DNA from 3 places in the Extibacter sp. GGCC_0201 genome. Region 1 is predicted to be linked to each of the others. Evidence: predicted binding sites of a transcription regulator. Region 1 holds the regulator's gene; each other region holds the start of a gene.
What was found. Region 1 encodes Rex, which represses fermentation and respiration genes when NADH is low (regulators of the CRP and FNR family bind a similar motif). Its sites were predicted from a motif close to ATTGTTAANTANTTAACAAT; they were not measured.
Positions count from the first base shown of each region.

Region 2: a site for Rex is predicted at 2,522-2,541, ahead of gap (type I glyceraldehyde-3-phosphate dehydrogenase). Genes of this name have one in related genera too.
Region 3: a site for Rex is predicted at 2,309-2,328, ahead of HJV72_RS00490 (Zn-dependent hydrolase). Genes of this name have one in related genera too.

Region 1 covers NZ_JABFCH010000019.1:236-5,333, forward strand. Annotated here, with positions in the region: gene HJV72_RS12850 (ABC-F family ATP-binding cassette domain-containing protein) at 1-1,775, opposite strand, end outside; gene HJV72_RS12855 (redox-sensing transcriptional repressor Rex) at 1,930-2,580, shown strand; gene HJV72_RS12860 (NAD(P)H-hydrate dehydratase) at 2,703-4,202, shown strand; gene alr (alanine racemase) at 4,203-5,098, shown strand, end outside.
Region 2 covers NZ_JABFCH010000001.1:221,059-226,156, reverse strand. Annotated here, with positions in the region: gene tpiA (triose-phosphate isomerase) at 1-64, opposite strand, end outside; gene HJV72_RS01045 (phosphoglycerate kinase) at 106-1,299, opposite strand; gene gap (type I glyceraldehyde-3-phosphate dehydrogenase) at 1,443-2,456, opposite strand; gene HJV72_RS01035 (histidinol-phosphatase HisJ family protein) at 2,594-3,397, opposite strand; gene mnmA (tRNA 2-thiouridine(34) synthase MnmA) at 3,405-4,490, opposite strand; gene nifU (Fe-S cluster assembly scaffold protein NifU) at 4,505-4,948, opposite strand; gene nifS (cysteine desulfurase NifS) at 4,976-5,098, opposite strand, start outside.
Region 3 covers NZ_JABFCH010000001.1:103,975-109,072, reverse strand. Annotated here, with positions in the region: gene HJV72_RS00495 (NAD(P)/FAD-dependent oxidoreductase) at 1-903, opposite strand, end outside; gene HJV72_RS00490 (Zn-dependent hydrolase) at 941-2,188, opposite strand; gene HJV72_RS00485 (PucR family transcriptional regulator) at 2,415-4,103, opposite strand; gene HJV72_RS00480 (FadR/GntR family transcriptional regulator) at 4,222-5,098, opposite strand, start outside.

The DNA of each region.
Region 1 (5,098 bases):
CCTTCCAGACTGCTGATGCGTTCCTCGGTCTTCTTGAGGTCATTCTGGCGTTTGCGCTCTTTTGCCTGGGCTTCTTTCTGCTCCTGCCAGCTCAGTTTAGATTCGGACACCTCTTCCGGTGCTGCCGATGGATCATCCGACTGCCCGGTTCTTGCATATACCGCGGTCAGTTCCTCTTTCTTCTCCAGATAATAATCATAATTGCCTATATAGTTGACGAAAGTCTGGTTGACCAGATCCAGAATCCTGGTGGCAGTCTCGTTGATGAAGTAACGGTCGTGTGACACATACAGCACAGTGCCGGTGTAATCGTTCAGAGCCTTTTCCAGGATTTCCTTGGAAGTGATGTCCAGATGGTTGGTCGGCTCGTCAAGGATGAGGAAATTCGCTTCCGAGAGCATGAGCTTGGCAAGCGATACGCGCCCCCTCTCACCGCCGCTCAGGTCGCCGATCAGCTTGAACACGTCGTCACCTGTGAACAGGAATGCTGCCAGCATATTGCGTATCTGCGTATTGGTGAGTTTCGGATAATCGTCGGAGATCTCAGCAAAAATGGTCTTCTCCATATGAAGCACATGGTGCTCCTGGTCATAATAGCCAATCTGTACATTCGTTCCAAGCGTAAAGGTTCCGCTGTCCGCGCCAATTACGTTGTTAAGTATCTTAAGCAGCGTCGTCTTGCCTGTACCATTATCACCTATGACAGCGACATGCTCCCCGCGCTTGATATCAAAGCTTATGTCGGAAAAAAGGTGCTGGGGAGGGAAAGATTTGCTCAGATGCTCAACGCTCAGCACGTCATTTCCGCTCACGCAGGAAGGCTCGAGGGAAAGATGTATCTCTGTGACGGCCTCCTGAGGCTTTTCCGCCGGCTGCATCTTGGCAAGCATCTTTTCCCTGCTTTCTGCCCGTTTGATGGATTTTTCCCGGTTGAAAGAGCGCAGCTTCTCGATGACCGCCTCCTGGTGCTTGATTTCCTGCTGCTGGTTCAGGTACTCTTTCAGCTTCGCGTCACGAATCATCTTCTTCTTTTCGGCATACTGGCTGTAATTGCCAAGGAAGACGGACAACGTCCCCAGTTCAATCTCAAGGACCTTCGTGACGACCCTGTTCAGGAAATACCGGTCATGGGAGACGATGAGTACCGCACCCTGGTAGTTTAAAAGATATGTTTCCAGCCACGCGATGGAATTGAGGTCAAGATGATTGGTAGGCTCATCCAGAAGAAGGATGTCGGGCTTCGTCAGCAGGAGCTTGCCAAGAGAAACCCTCGTTTTCTGCCCTCCGGATAGTGTGTCGACCTTTTTTGCAAAATCCGTCTCGTCAAATCCAAGCCCTTTGAGGACCCCGGTTATCTCGCTTTCGTAGGCATAGCCGTTGGCGCGCTCGAAGACGGCGGTGAGACGGTTATATGTATCCAGGCGCGCTTTTAAAGCATCTCCTTCGAGATGCTTCAATTCCAGCTCTATCGCGCGTATCTGGCGTTCCGTCTCTATGACGTCCGCCTTGGCTGTCTTTACTTCTTCGTAGATAGTGCTGCCGCCCGACATATCCTGATGCTGCGCGAGATAGCCGATCGTCCTGCCTTTCGTGAGGATGACGTCCCCGGAATCCGCCGGAAGTTCCCCCACTATCATCTTCAGTATGGTGGATTTCCCTGCGCCGTTCGGTCCCACGAGGGCGGCTTTTTCATAGTCCTCTATATGAAAAGAAGCGTCTTTTACGATGACATCTTCTCCAAATGCTTTATTCATTCCATGGCATGCTAGTATCATAACGTCCTCCTGCATCGTCCTGCATTGCTTTAAAAGCAGGCTCTGCTAACATTCATTATATCGAAAATAGGACAAAATACAACTAAAAGTTTGACTTTGAAGTGACAATTCTATATAATATTTTTTAGAACGTAACAGGAAGGTGAGTGGGCTAGTGGAAGAAAGAGAAATCTCTCAGGCAGTGATTCGGAGGCTGCCAAGATATTACAGATATTTGGGGGAACTGCTGGAAAACGGAGTTGAAAGAATATCATCCAATGATTTGAGCAAGAGAATGAAAGTTACAGCATCCCAGATTCGTCAGGACCTCAACAATTTTGGCGGGTTCGGACAACAGGGATATGGCTATAATGTAAAGTATCTATATACAGAAATCGGCAAGATTCTCGGCCTGGAAGAAAATCACAATATCGTCATCATCGGAGCCGGTAATCTGGGACAGGCGCTTGCGAATTACGCTGCATTCGAAAAACGGGGCTTTATCTTAAAAGGAATCTTTGATGTGAATCCCAGGTTAAACGGAGTATCAATCAGAGGCGTGCCGATTCGTATGATGGATGAGCTGAAAGATTTTGTCCAGAATAACAATGTCGAGATTGCCGTATTGACCATCCCGAAAGACAAGGCGATTGAAGTCGCGAATCTCCTGGTAGATAATGGGGTAAGGGCAATCTGGAATTTTGCACATACGGATCTGAACCTGCCGGACCATATTATCGTCGAAAATGTTCACCTTATCGAGAGTCTTATGAGGCTCTCCTATAACATAGGCCGTTATAACGAAGAACATAGCGATAAAAAATAAAGAAGTATAAAAACGTGTAATGATGGGCATGTGCAGAACAGGCTTGTCTTTACACGTTCTTTTATATACCGGAACTTTTCGCAGGCTAGAAAAGACCGGCAAAATAACAGGAGGTGAGAGGTATGAAATATCTGCTGAATGCATCCCAGATGAAGCGCGCAGATCAATATACGATTGAGCAGCTTCAGATTCCTCCATCAGATCTGATGGAACGTGCCGCGGCGGCATGCGTGGCCTACATGGAAGACAGCAGGTTGGACCTGTCGGAGGCATGTGTCGTATGCGGAACCGGCAATAACGGAGGAGACGGCTTTGCTATCGCAAGGATGCTTACGGAAAAAGGGCATACGGTCACAGCTGTCCTCGCAGGGGACGAAGGACAGTGTTCCCGGGAGACGAAGGAACAGATAAAGCGTCTGCGGCAGACGGGAACTGAGATTGCCACAGATTATGCAGAAGGCCGGTACAGCATCATCGTGGACGCATTGTTTGGCGTCGGACTAAACCGTACTCTCGAAGGGAGGTACAGGGAACTTGTTGAAGCCATGAACCGCTCAGAGGGATACCGGCTGGCGGTAGACATTCCGTCCGGCGTGTGTGCGGACAACGGCTCTGTCATGGGGACGGCTTTTAGGGCCGACGCTACAGTGACGTTCCAGGAGAGGAAGCTTGGACTTGAATTATATCCGGGAAAGGAATACGCGGGGCAAGTAGTGACTGCAGATATCGGTATAGATGCATCAGAGGTCAAAAAAGAGAGCGGTACGGCCTTTACATATGAAGAAAGCGATTACAAGCGCCTCCTTCCTAAGCGCAGGGCCGATTCCAACAAGGGGACATATGGGAAGGTGCTGATCATCGCAGGGAGCAAGGGCATGTCCGGGGCCGCTTTCCTGAACGCCAAGGCGGCCTATACAGTGGGAGCCGGACTGGTACAGATATATACGTCGGAGGATAACCGCGTCATACTGCAGACGCTTCTGCCGGAAGCGGTTATCAAGACATATGACTTTTACGATGAAGTCGAACTGCTCAAGCTGCTGAACCGGGCAGATGTAGTGAGCGTAGGTTCTGGAATCGGGACGAGTGACAAGTCGAGGAAGATACTCAGGACAGTGATGGAAAATGTAGAAGTGCCATGCGTGATAGATGCAGACGGGCTGAATCTGATTGCAGACCACAAGAAATATCTTGACCGGCTGCGCCATGAGAACTTTATCTTTACGCCGCATATGAAAGAAATGTCCCGTATGACAGGGAAGGACATCCCGGAGCTCAGATCACAGAGAATGCAGATTCTGCGGGACTTTGCAGAAGAGTACAGCGTCACCTGCGTGCTGAAAGACGCACGGACAGTCACCATGTCGGCGGGCAGGCAGCCGTACGTGAACCTGTCAGGCAATGCATCCATGGCGAAGGCAGGCTCCGGCGATGTGCTCGCAGGTGTGATAGCAGGCCTGCTGTCACAGGGGCTGGGACTCAGAGAAGCAGCGGAGCTTGGAACGTATCTGCACGGCCGGGCAGGGGAACTTGCATGTCTGGATAAAGGATGCTACAGCGTCATGGCATCTGATCTGATCGAGTATGCCGGCCGGGCAATGAAAGAACAGGAGGACAGATAGATGAAAGCATATAACAGAGTGTGTGCCAGGATAGACCTGGATGCGGTGGAATATAATATAGAGATGATGAGACGAAATGTCAGAGAAGGGGTTAAGATGCTCGGTGTCGTGAAGACGGACGGCTATGGACACGGAGCGGTGCAGATAGCAAAAATGCTCTCTCCGAAAGAGTATATGTGGGGATTCGCGGTCGCGACGCTTGACGAAGCTTTAGTACTGCGCCGCGCAGGAATTGAAAAGCCATTGCTCGTACTGGGCTGCATCTTTCCGGATCAACGGGAGGAAATGATAAAACACGACATCCGCATGACATTGTATACGGAAGAAATGGCCCGTGAGGTATCTGAACTTGCGGTCAAAATGGGAAAACAGGCATATATTCATATTAAGCTGGATACAGGGATGTCAAGACTTGGATTTATGATTGAAGAAGAGACGGCGGAAATAATCGAGCGTATAAGCAAGATGCCGAACCTGGCTTTGGAAGGAATGTACACACATTTTGCGAAAGCAGATGAGATAGATAAGTCTTTTACCGAAAAACAGATTAAAAACTACGTATGGATGAAAGAGACCCTTGCACAAAGAGGGGTAACATTCCAGTATTACCACTGTTCGAACAGTGCGGGAATCATCGATGTGCCGGAGGCGAACATGGATCTGGTCCGTGCCGGCATCTCTACCTATGGCCTGTATCCGTCTGAGGAAGTACACAAGGAAAATGTCCCGCTGAAACCGGCCATGGAGCTTATCAGCCATGTGGCACACGTGAAGTGGGTAGAGGCAGGTACCCCGGTGAGCTACGGCGGCACATATATTACAGACAGGAAGACTAGGATAGCAACGATACCGGTAGGGTATGGAGACGGATATCCAAGAAGCCTCTCCAATAAGGG
Region 2 (5,098 bases), on a different contig from region 1:
CAACTGCCTCGCTTGGTGTCTTGTTCATCTTCCAGTTTCCAGCTATAATCTTTCTTCTTGCCATCTTTTTATCTCCTATTTTATATAATTTATCTGCAAAAGAATCTATTTATCATTTGCCGCGGCTACTCCCGGCAGTTCCTTGCCTTCCAGGAATTCAAGCGAAGCTCCGCCGCCGGTTGATATATGTGACATCTTATCACCGTATCCGAGCTGGTTTACCGCTGCAGCGGAATCTCCGCCACCGATAATCGTCGTGGCGTCCGTGTCTGCAAGGGCCTTTGCAACCTCTTCTGTACCTTTAGCGAAGTTAGGCATCTCAAAGCATCCCATCGGTCCGTTCCATACCACGGTCTTTGCATCTTTTACCGCTTCTGAGAACATGGCGGCTGTCTCAGGTCCTATGTCAAGCCCTTCCCAGTCTGCCGGAATCTCTCCTGCCTTGACAACCTTGGAATTTGCATCGTTAGAAAAGTCATCTGCAATGACCGTATCTACAGGAAGGAGCAGCTTGACGCCTTTCTCCTTCGCCTTGTCCAGCATCTTTATCGCATAATCACAATAATCTTCCTCGAGGAGAGATTTGCCGACGCTTCCGCCCTGCGCCTTGCTGAATGTATAGGACATTCCCCCTCCGATGATCAAGGTGTCAACCTTGTCCAGCAGATTCTCGATAACGGATATCTTGCTGGAAACCTTTGCCCCACCCAGGATGGCGACAAACGGTCTCTCAGGGTTGTTGACCGCGTTGCCGAGGAAATCGATCTCTTTCTGCATGAGATAACCTACGACAGCCGTATCTACGAACCGGGTAACGCCTACATTAGAACAGTGTGCCCTGTGTGCGGTACCAAACGCGTCATTGACAAACACGTCGCACAGTGACGCAAGGTCCTTGGAGAATGCCTCGCCATTCTTCGTCTCCTCCGCCCTGTAGCGTGTATTTTCAAGCAGTATGATGTCGCCGTCCTTCATCTCTGCAGCGGCAGCTTTCGCATTCGGCCCTACCACTTCCGGGTCAGCGGCAAACTTCACTTCCTGTCCAAGCAGCTCGCTCAGGCGCAGAGCGACCGGGGCAAGAGAAAGAGAAGGAACCGCCTCTCCCTTCGGTTTGCCAAGATGCGAGCACAGAATCACCCTGCCCCCATCCGCAGCCAGCTTCTTTATCGTCGGCAGCGCCGCCACAAGACGGTTCTCATCCGTAATCTTGCCGTCGATAAGCGGCACGTTGAAGTCACATCTGACAAGTACCTTTTTTCCCTTTACATTGATATCATCCACTGATTTCTTATTAAGCATATGATGGCCTCCTTTTTCATAGGGGTCAGACCCCTTTAGGGCATAGGGGTCTGACCCCTATGAAAATTCCCTCAATATTCTGATAATTTAAAAGGAATCCGGCCCAATATAGACCGGACCCCTTTGTGAGTCTTAAAGCAGATTTATGCTAATTCAGAGAAGTATTTGATTGTTCTTACCATCTGGCTTGTGTAAGAATTCTCATTGTCGTACCAGGATACGACCTGTACTTCTGTTGTTCCGTTATCTAAAGGCAGTACCATTGTCTGGGTAGCATCAAAGAGTGAACCATATCTCATACCGATAACGTCAGTGGATACGATTTCATCTGTGTTATATCCGAAGGATTCTGTAGCTGCTGCTTTCATAGCTGCGTTTACATCGTCAACTGTAACTGTTCCGTCTACTACTGCTGTCAGGATAGTCGTAGATCCTGTAGGTGTCGGAACACGCTGTGCAGAACCGATCAGCTTGCCGTTCAGTTCCGGAATAACGAGGCCGATAGCCTTTGCAGCACCTGTGCTGTTCGGAACGATATTCAAAGCAGCTGCGCGGGATCTTCTGAGATCGCCTTTTCTCTGAGGGCCGTCAAGTGTCATCTGATCACCTGTGTACGCGTGAATCGTGCACATGATACCTGATTTGATCTTCGCAAGGTCGTTCAGCGCCTTCGCCATAGGTGCAAGACAATTTGTCGTACAGGAAGCTGCGGAGATAACGGTATCTTCCGGTTTCAGAATGTCGTGGTTTACATTATATACGATAGTTGGCAGGTCGTTTCCGGCAGGTGCTGAGATAACGACTTTTCTTGCTCCTGCTTTCACATGTGCAGATGCTTTTTCTTTTGATGTATAGAATCCAGTACATTCAAGAACAACGTCCACTCCGATTTCTCCCCATGGAAGTTCTTCGGCATTCGCTTTAGCGTAAATCTTGATCTCTTTGCCGTCTACGATGATTGAATCATCCGTAGATTCCACCTTGTCAGCCAAAGCATATTTCCCCTGTGAAGAGTCGTATTTTAACAAGTGAGCTAACATTTTTGGAGATGTCAAGTCGTTGATTGCTACTACTTCATACCCTTCTGCCCCGAACATCTGTCTGAATGCAAGACGTCCGATACGCCCGAATCCATTAATCGCTACTTTTACTGCCATGATTAATTCCTCCTAAAGTTTGTTTATTAACTGTTACACAGCCTTTATTTTTGAAACTCTTTAACATCGTTAAAGAATCATCAACCGTTTATAATTGTACTAAATTTGATACAAAAATTCAAGGGCTTTTACCATTTTTATGGAAGTTGCTTAAAAACAGGCGTCCTGCCGGAAAATTCTGTATAATATTTGAAGCCGCATGATTTCAGGATATCTTCTGCCTTTTGGAAGTCATAGGCGATATGCTCCGGACAATGGGCATCTGCACCTATGGTGATAATCTCTCCGCCAAGTTCACGGTAACGTTTCAGTACATCCGGGTGCGGATGGGCGAACGGAAGGCCGTATTTGAGTCCTGCCGTGTTCAGTTCCAACCCTTTCCCGTCAGCGATCAGCTGTCTGAGTATCTCATCAATAATATCAGCAAATGTATCGTACACGTATGCCTTTTCTCTGCCTGCCCCGTAACGGACCACATAATCCAGATGTCCGAGCACGTCATAGTCCTGATAGGCACGGATATCTGTCAGTATCTCCGTAAATGCACTCCGGTATGCCTCTTCATCCGTCTTATCTTCAAACAACTTCCCGGCTGCCGGGTCAGTGGATTCGACGCTGTGCACAGAACCGATCACAAAGTCGAAGGGATATCTGGCCGTAAATGCTCTGTAGTAGTCCCCCAGATATGGAAGGAGGCCGAGCTCCACTCCGATACGTATGTCAATCCTTCCTCTGTACTTTTCCTGAAGAGGCCGCAGTACGTTAAAATATTCTTCCGGGTCAAAGATGCTTTCTTCTCCCCATTCCATCTCGTCTTTGTCGTAATGGTCCGTGAAACATATCATCTCAAGGCCTCTGTCTATGGCTCCGAGTATCATCTCCTCCGGTGCCGCCTTGGAATCATGTGAAAATGATGTATGCATATGAACATCTGCTCTCATAATCTTCCTACTCATCTCCTATAATTGTTCCGCCCCCGAGGACATGGTCCCCGTCATAGAGCACGACTGCCTGTCCCGGGGTGATGGCCCGCTGGGGCTCTTCAAATGTACATAATATCTCATCCGTCCCTGTCTCTTCCACCGTACACCATGCACCTCTGTGGTTATAACGAATCTTGGCCCATACTCTCTTTTTCTCCGACAGGCTGCTGACGGACATAAAGTTCACCCGGTTTGCCCTTACATAGAGAGACATGGCTTCCTCATTGCTCCCTACGACAACTTCATTCGTCTCAGGACGTATCTCAAGTACGAAGGCCGGATGTCCAAGAGACAGTCCCAGGCCTCTGCGCTGCCCTACTGTATAGTGGATGATTCCTTTATGCGTACCAAGCACGGTACCGTCGGAAGTGACGAAGTCCCCGGTCCGGGCACTTGTACCGGTCTCCTTTTCAATAAACGAAGCATAATTGCCGTCCGGAACGAAGCAGATATCCTGGCTGTCCGGCTTATCTGCCACCGTGAGGCCGAGGCCACAGGCAATCTTCCTTATCTCCTCTTTGTCATACATGCCGACCGGCATCAGCGTGTGCCTAAGCTGCTCCTGCGTCAGGTTGTAAAGCGCATATGTCTGGTCTTTTGCCGCTGTGGCCGACACTTGCAGCGCATATCTTCCGTTTGGAAGCTGGTCGATTCTCGCATAATGACCGGTAGCGATATAATCTGCCCCGATATCCATACTTCTTTTAAGGAGAGACTCCCATTTCACATACCGGTTGCAGGCGATACACGGATTCGGCGTACGCCCGTGCGTATATTCCTCCACAAAATAGTCGATAACCTGCTCTTTGAACTCCTGTCTGAAATTCATCACATAGTACGGAATTTCCAGGCGGGCCGCTACCCTTCTTGCATCATCCACAGCACTCAGCCCGCAGCAGCCTCCGTTTTCTTCCTGTACCGCACGCTCCTCGTCCTGCCATATCTGCATCGTGACACCGATGACATCGTAGCCCTGCTCCTTCAGAAGATAAGCGGCGACAGAAGAATCTACGCCTCCCGACATCCCTACGACAACTTTTTTCTTATCCATACCGACACCTTCACTTAATATGTTTCTTCTTCCTCTTCTTCATCCTCATGGATATCTGATTTCGGCTTCTCCAGCCCTTCTATCTTGATATCATTTTTTTCGGCGTAATCCCAGAGCGCGGCGTGGATTGCTTCTTCCGCAAGCAGGGAGCAGTGCACCTTTACCGGCGGCAGTCCGTCCAGCGCTTCCATGACAGCCTTGTTCGTCACCTTCAGCGCCTCTTCTATCGTCTTGCCCTTGACCAGCTCTGTTGCCATACTGCTTGTGGCGACGGCCGCACCACAGCCGAACGTCTTGAATTTCACATCACGGATGATATGATTTTCATCGATGTCAAGATACATCCTCATGATATCCCCACATTTCGCGTTCCCTACGGTTCCGACACCGCTTGCTCCATCTATCTCTCCCACGTTACGCGGGTTCTGGAAATGATCCATCACTTTTTCTGAGTACATGTCTGTCTTCCTCCTTGTTCGTACGTTTTAAGAATTTTTCTTTACAAAATCTTCATAGAGCGGGGACATCTTTCTGAGATGTTCCACGATCTCTTTCAGATTGTCGACAACATAATCGATATCTTCCTTTGTCGTCTCATCGCTCAATGT
Region 3 (5,098 bases), on a different contig from region 1:
TAACAGGAAGTCGATGAAGTAGTCATCTGTCCCGCCTGTAGCCGGAAGCTTGTCTGGATCCCACTGGCCTGCATGCATAGGATTGCTCAGATCCATAGAGAGATGGGACTTGCAGATAAAAATGTTGTCACCTGCTCTAAGTGCATAGAAAGCAGGATATTTCAATACAGGGAAGGTGTATCCTAATTTCTTTCCAGGAGGGCATAAGAAGAATGCTTCTGCCTTCGTATGCCAGATTGGCACGTCCATGCCTACCATCTCGCCTGTGAATTTGCTCCACGGTCCTGTACAGTCTACTACATAGTCGAACTCATAGTCTTCCCCATCGCTGGTCTTGAGACCTTTGATCTTCTTGTCCTCAACCTTGACCTCTGTCACTTTTACGCCGGTCTTGACTGTGCCGCCGTTCTTCTGCAGCTTCTTTGCATATGTATTAGATATCATCGTTCCGTCAAAGTAGCCGTCATCCTGCGTATATCCTGCTCCGAGTATGTTCTCCGTAGAGATGTCTGGAAGAATCTCTTTGATCTTGTCCTTGTCTGTAATATATTCTCCTGTATAGCCTGCAGCTTTGGCAAGCGCGATACCTGTCTTGATGGTCGCCTCAACTTTCTCGTCTGTAGCTACTACAAGTGTTCCTGACTTGTCAAAGCCTGCAGAACCTTTCTCTTCCTCTTCCATCTTGAGATAGGATTCAAATCCATACAGCCTTACATCCCAGTATCTGTTTCTTAAAGAATCGTCAAAAAGACATACCGTTCCGGCTGATTTCGCAGTGGAAGCTCCTCCGATGGTGTCTTTTTCAAATACGACCACCTCTGCGTTATCATAAAGGCTCAGATGATATCCGAGACAGGTTCCTGAAATACCTCCACCAATAATACCGATTTTTTTCTTGTCCATAACATTACCTACCTTTCATTTTTTATCTTTTTATTTTTTAACATGGGGCATCCATGTTATCTAACCTGAGAATCGTTTCCAGAAGCACCCTGCATCCCTGCCCGATGTCTTCTCCTTCTGTAAATTCATATCTTGAATGGCTGATACCATCCACGCTTGGCACAAATATCATTCCCGTCGGAAATCTGGAGGTCATGATAAGAGAATCGTGGAACGCGCCGCTTGGCAGTATGCGGTAGCCGATGCCCAGTTCCTGTACGGATGCCTCGATGCTGTCTTTGACCCACTCAGCCATAGGCGCGGGTTCATGATAAGAGAAACGTTCAAAGGAGCACGCTTCCCCCATCTCTTTGCAGATCTGTTCCAGCTGCTCTTTTAATTTCTTTTCGATGCGCTCTATCATCTTTCCGTCCTGGTCTCTGATTTCCAGGTTAAAGGTACACGTCCCTGGAATTACATTGACGGAATTGGGAACTACTTTCATCGTGCCGACCGTCGCTACCGTATATGTATTGCCGTACTCCTTCACAATCCGCGGTACAGCGGCTATGAATCTGGATGCCGCCACGAGGGCGTCCCTGCGGTCTGTCATCACAGTGCTTCCTGCGTGGTTGGCCTCTCCTTTTATGACGATTTCATAACGGCTCACGCCGGCGATGGACGATACGACGCCTACAGGCGTCCGGCTCTTATATAGCGAGGCCCCCTGCTCTACGTGAAGCTCCAGAAAGCAGTGTATGCTCTCTTTCCTGCGCTCTGCCCTTGGCACCTTAGCGACATCGAGGCCATAGCCCTTCATCACTTCTCCTCTGGACATCCCATACATATCCTCGTCTGTTTCACTGATATGAAGCTCCTCTCCGCACATGGCGCCGCTTCCGAGAAGCCCGCTTCCAAAACGGAATCCTTCCTCATCCGTAAATACGACGACTTCTAACGGATGCTGCAGCTTCCTGCCACTCTCGATGAGCGTCTCACACACTTCCAGGCCTGCCACGCAGCCGAGTACCCCGTCGTACTTTCCACCGTCCGGAACCGTATCCAGATGGGAACCTGTCACGATAGCCGGAAGATTTGGATGCTCTCCTTCCAGTCTGACAATCAGATTGCCGGCCTCATCCATGCGGGGCTTTAGTCCAAGCTTACGGAAATATCCTTTGAATGTCTCTCTCCCTCTTACATCTTCGGGCGAATATGCCATCCTCGTATACGTTCCGTCATCTTGCGCACCGCACTGATACAGTTCTTCCAGACGGGAAAGGACCCTTTCCAAGTTAATGTCCATAAAATCCCTCCATACTGCTTTCCGACTTGGTAATTGTGCACATTTGCAGCCAAATACCAATCGTTCAATAAGTATACATAGCTGTTACTGGTTTGTTGATTTTTATCTATATTGCACATTATAGATAATTTTTTAACATAATGCATCGGAGCATAAAGATAAAAAAAGAGAGATAATTTATCTAGTCTGGATAAACTATCTCTCTCTTTTCGTTTCTTACCGGAATTTATATGAAATCCTTATTGTAGTTCTCAATCATCTTGTATACCACAAGACCGATACGGACAGCCAGCACTTCATTTGCATTGTCAAAATCTATGCCTGTAATCTTTGTAATCTTTTCTATCCTGTAAGCCGCGGTCTTATAGTGTACATACAGGTCCTGGGCCGTCTTTGACAGGTTCTGGTTCCTGTCGAGATACGTCTTTAGGGTGACAATCAGATCGTCCCTCTGCGGCTTCTTGTAATTATAGAGCTTCTGAAGCCCTTCCGGCACATATTCAAGCATCATCGACGAATCGTCAAGCTGACATAGGAGCTTGAAGATTCCCAGATCCGAGAACATCATCGCCTGGGAATTCCCATCTTCGGATATCTCTCCTGCCACGTCAACAAACAGAAAGGCCTCCTTCGCCTCTTTGAAGCTCTCCGGAAGATTTATGATCCCCTCTACCATCCGCCCGACACCTGCCTTCACTTTCAGATACTTGTCATATGCCGATACATCCGCCTGCACCAGTTCCGCCACTTCTTTTATCTCCTGGCGGTACTCCTCCTGCGTCTGCTCCTTTGGCACCTTCTGAATCGCGACGATCTTGTCCAGATCATTATGTATCCGCGCCTCTGAAATGTGGGCAAATATAGCGTTGCTCAGCACGTTCGTATCCTTGACCTTAGCCTTGAAGTCGCCTTTCGCACTGCCTTCATTCGTCATTCCGAACACGATGACCCGGTAACAGCCGTCTATCTCTACCCCGAGCAGGCTCGTATTCTTTTGTAGCTCTCCGATAGAATGCACCTTGCCATTCAGGATATTGTGCATGATATCATTCTGAAACTTCTTTTCCAGCTCTGTCACCGCATGCTGCCTGGAAAATTCAAACCGCAGGGCCGTAATCGCGCTCTCTGCCGCGATACTGTCCATCGTATTGAAGGCCTGGTTACGTTCCGTGACAACGAGATATATCTTCTCCCGGAAGCTCATCTTGACCTGGATGATGCACTGGGGCACCTCGCCTTTTTGCTTCAGGTAATTGTAATTAGAATATGTGCCCGTCTCAAAGGGGGCCGCATCTTTCCGGATCTCAAGTTCCGTGTCTGCCCCTTCGGTACAGGCGAGGCAGGACATATTCTGGTTGAAAACCGCAACCGGATTACGAATCAGCTTCGCAAGCATGTCCAGAATATTGTCAATCCCTTTTCCTATCGAATCCGGTGCCAGAGCAAGTGCCACAAAATTGTCATATGTAGTCTTAAAATATTTCAGCCTCGTCACTTCCTCATTAAACAGACGCTCCATGATAACGCTCATGATATCTCGGAAGAAAAATTCAAAAGGAACTTCCAGGATTGGTATCGCATGGGTCTCAGAAAACTCCAGCAGCAGGCCAATCTTCGTGTCCGCGTCCTCCACTTTCCGGTCCCGCTTCAAGACAAGCGCGCTGACACCCTTCCTTGTCAGTTCGTTGAGATACCCTTTGAACTCATCAACCGTACATGACCGGAACGCATACAGCCTGGTAAGAAGCACTTCGCCGCCATCTATAAACTTAACGATATCGGGAGCTTCGATAATCGTCACTCCTTTAATCTCCCTGTCAAGCCATCTCTCTCCGCTTATAACCTTAACATCCTTTAACTTTTCTGCCTGCAGCAGCTCTTCTACATTAAATCCCATCTTCAACCTCACCGCCATCATTGATATCAGCCTCAGCCGGACATTTACAACGCCTTAACTAAGAATACCTCCAGTATAACATAAAAAGACACAGCCGTATAACGCAAATTGTCATACCTGTGTCTTTTTCGTCACATTATCTGTAATTATACCTTGTCACGGACTGCTCCAGATGCTTTTCCATCGCACGGGCTGCCCCGTGCCCGTCATGAGCCAGAATCATCCGCCGCACTTCCTCATGTTCTTCACAGATTGCTTTCAGCTGTCCATAGTCTGCCATCCCCGTACCGCTTATATGTTTCATAAGATTACTGATAGTCTGTATCATACTGTAGATGACCTGACTCCCGGAACACTGTGCGATGCACGTGTGGAATTCTATGTCATGCTCCAGCAGATCCTTTTCGCTTTGTTCTGCGTACGCCCTGCGCACAAGCTCTGATATCTCTTCCAGCCTATGGATATCTGCCTCTTGTATATTGCCGGCTGCCAGCTCTGCCGCCTTTACTTCCAATACGTTCCTGACCATAAGCATGTCTTCCACCTGGCTGCCGTTCAGAAAGAGGGACCATGACAGAGGTATGATGAAAAAATCAGCTTCCGCGCTGCTGATATAAGTCCCCTGTCCGGGACGGATATCAATCATCCCAAGAACGTCCAGCACCTTAAGGGCTTCCCGGATTACCGAACGTCCTACATTCATCTTCCTGGCAAGCTCCCGGTCAGATTCTATCTGATCTCCTTTTTTGAGCTCCTTTTCCATCAGCTTCTCGGCAAAATACATGGTGAGCCTGAACAGCAGCTCATCTATCTTGCCCTTTTTGGCGGTGTTTCCACACAGATCTTCCGAAGTTTTTGCCGCAGGCAGAAGCATGTCTATCTTCCGTGCAAATTCTTCCGGCTTCTCGGAGAACATCATCGAGTCTAGATGCAGGGCCGAAGCGGCTGACAGAACTACTTCGTTCAGCCGCTTCCCGCCCCTGGTCTCAACATTTGAATAAGTAGCTGCGCTC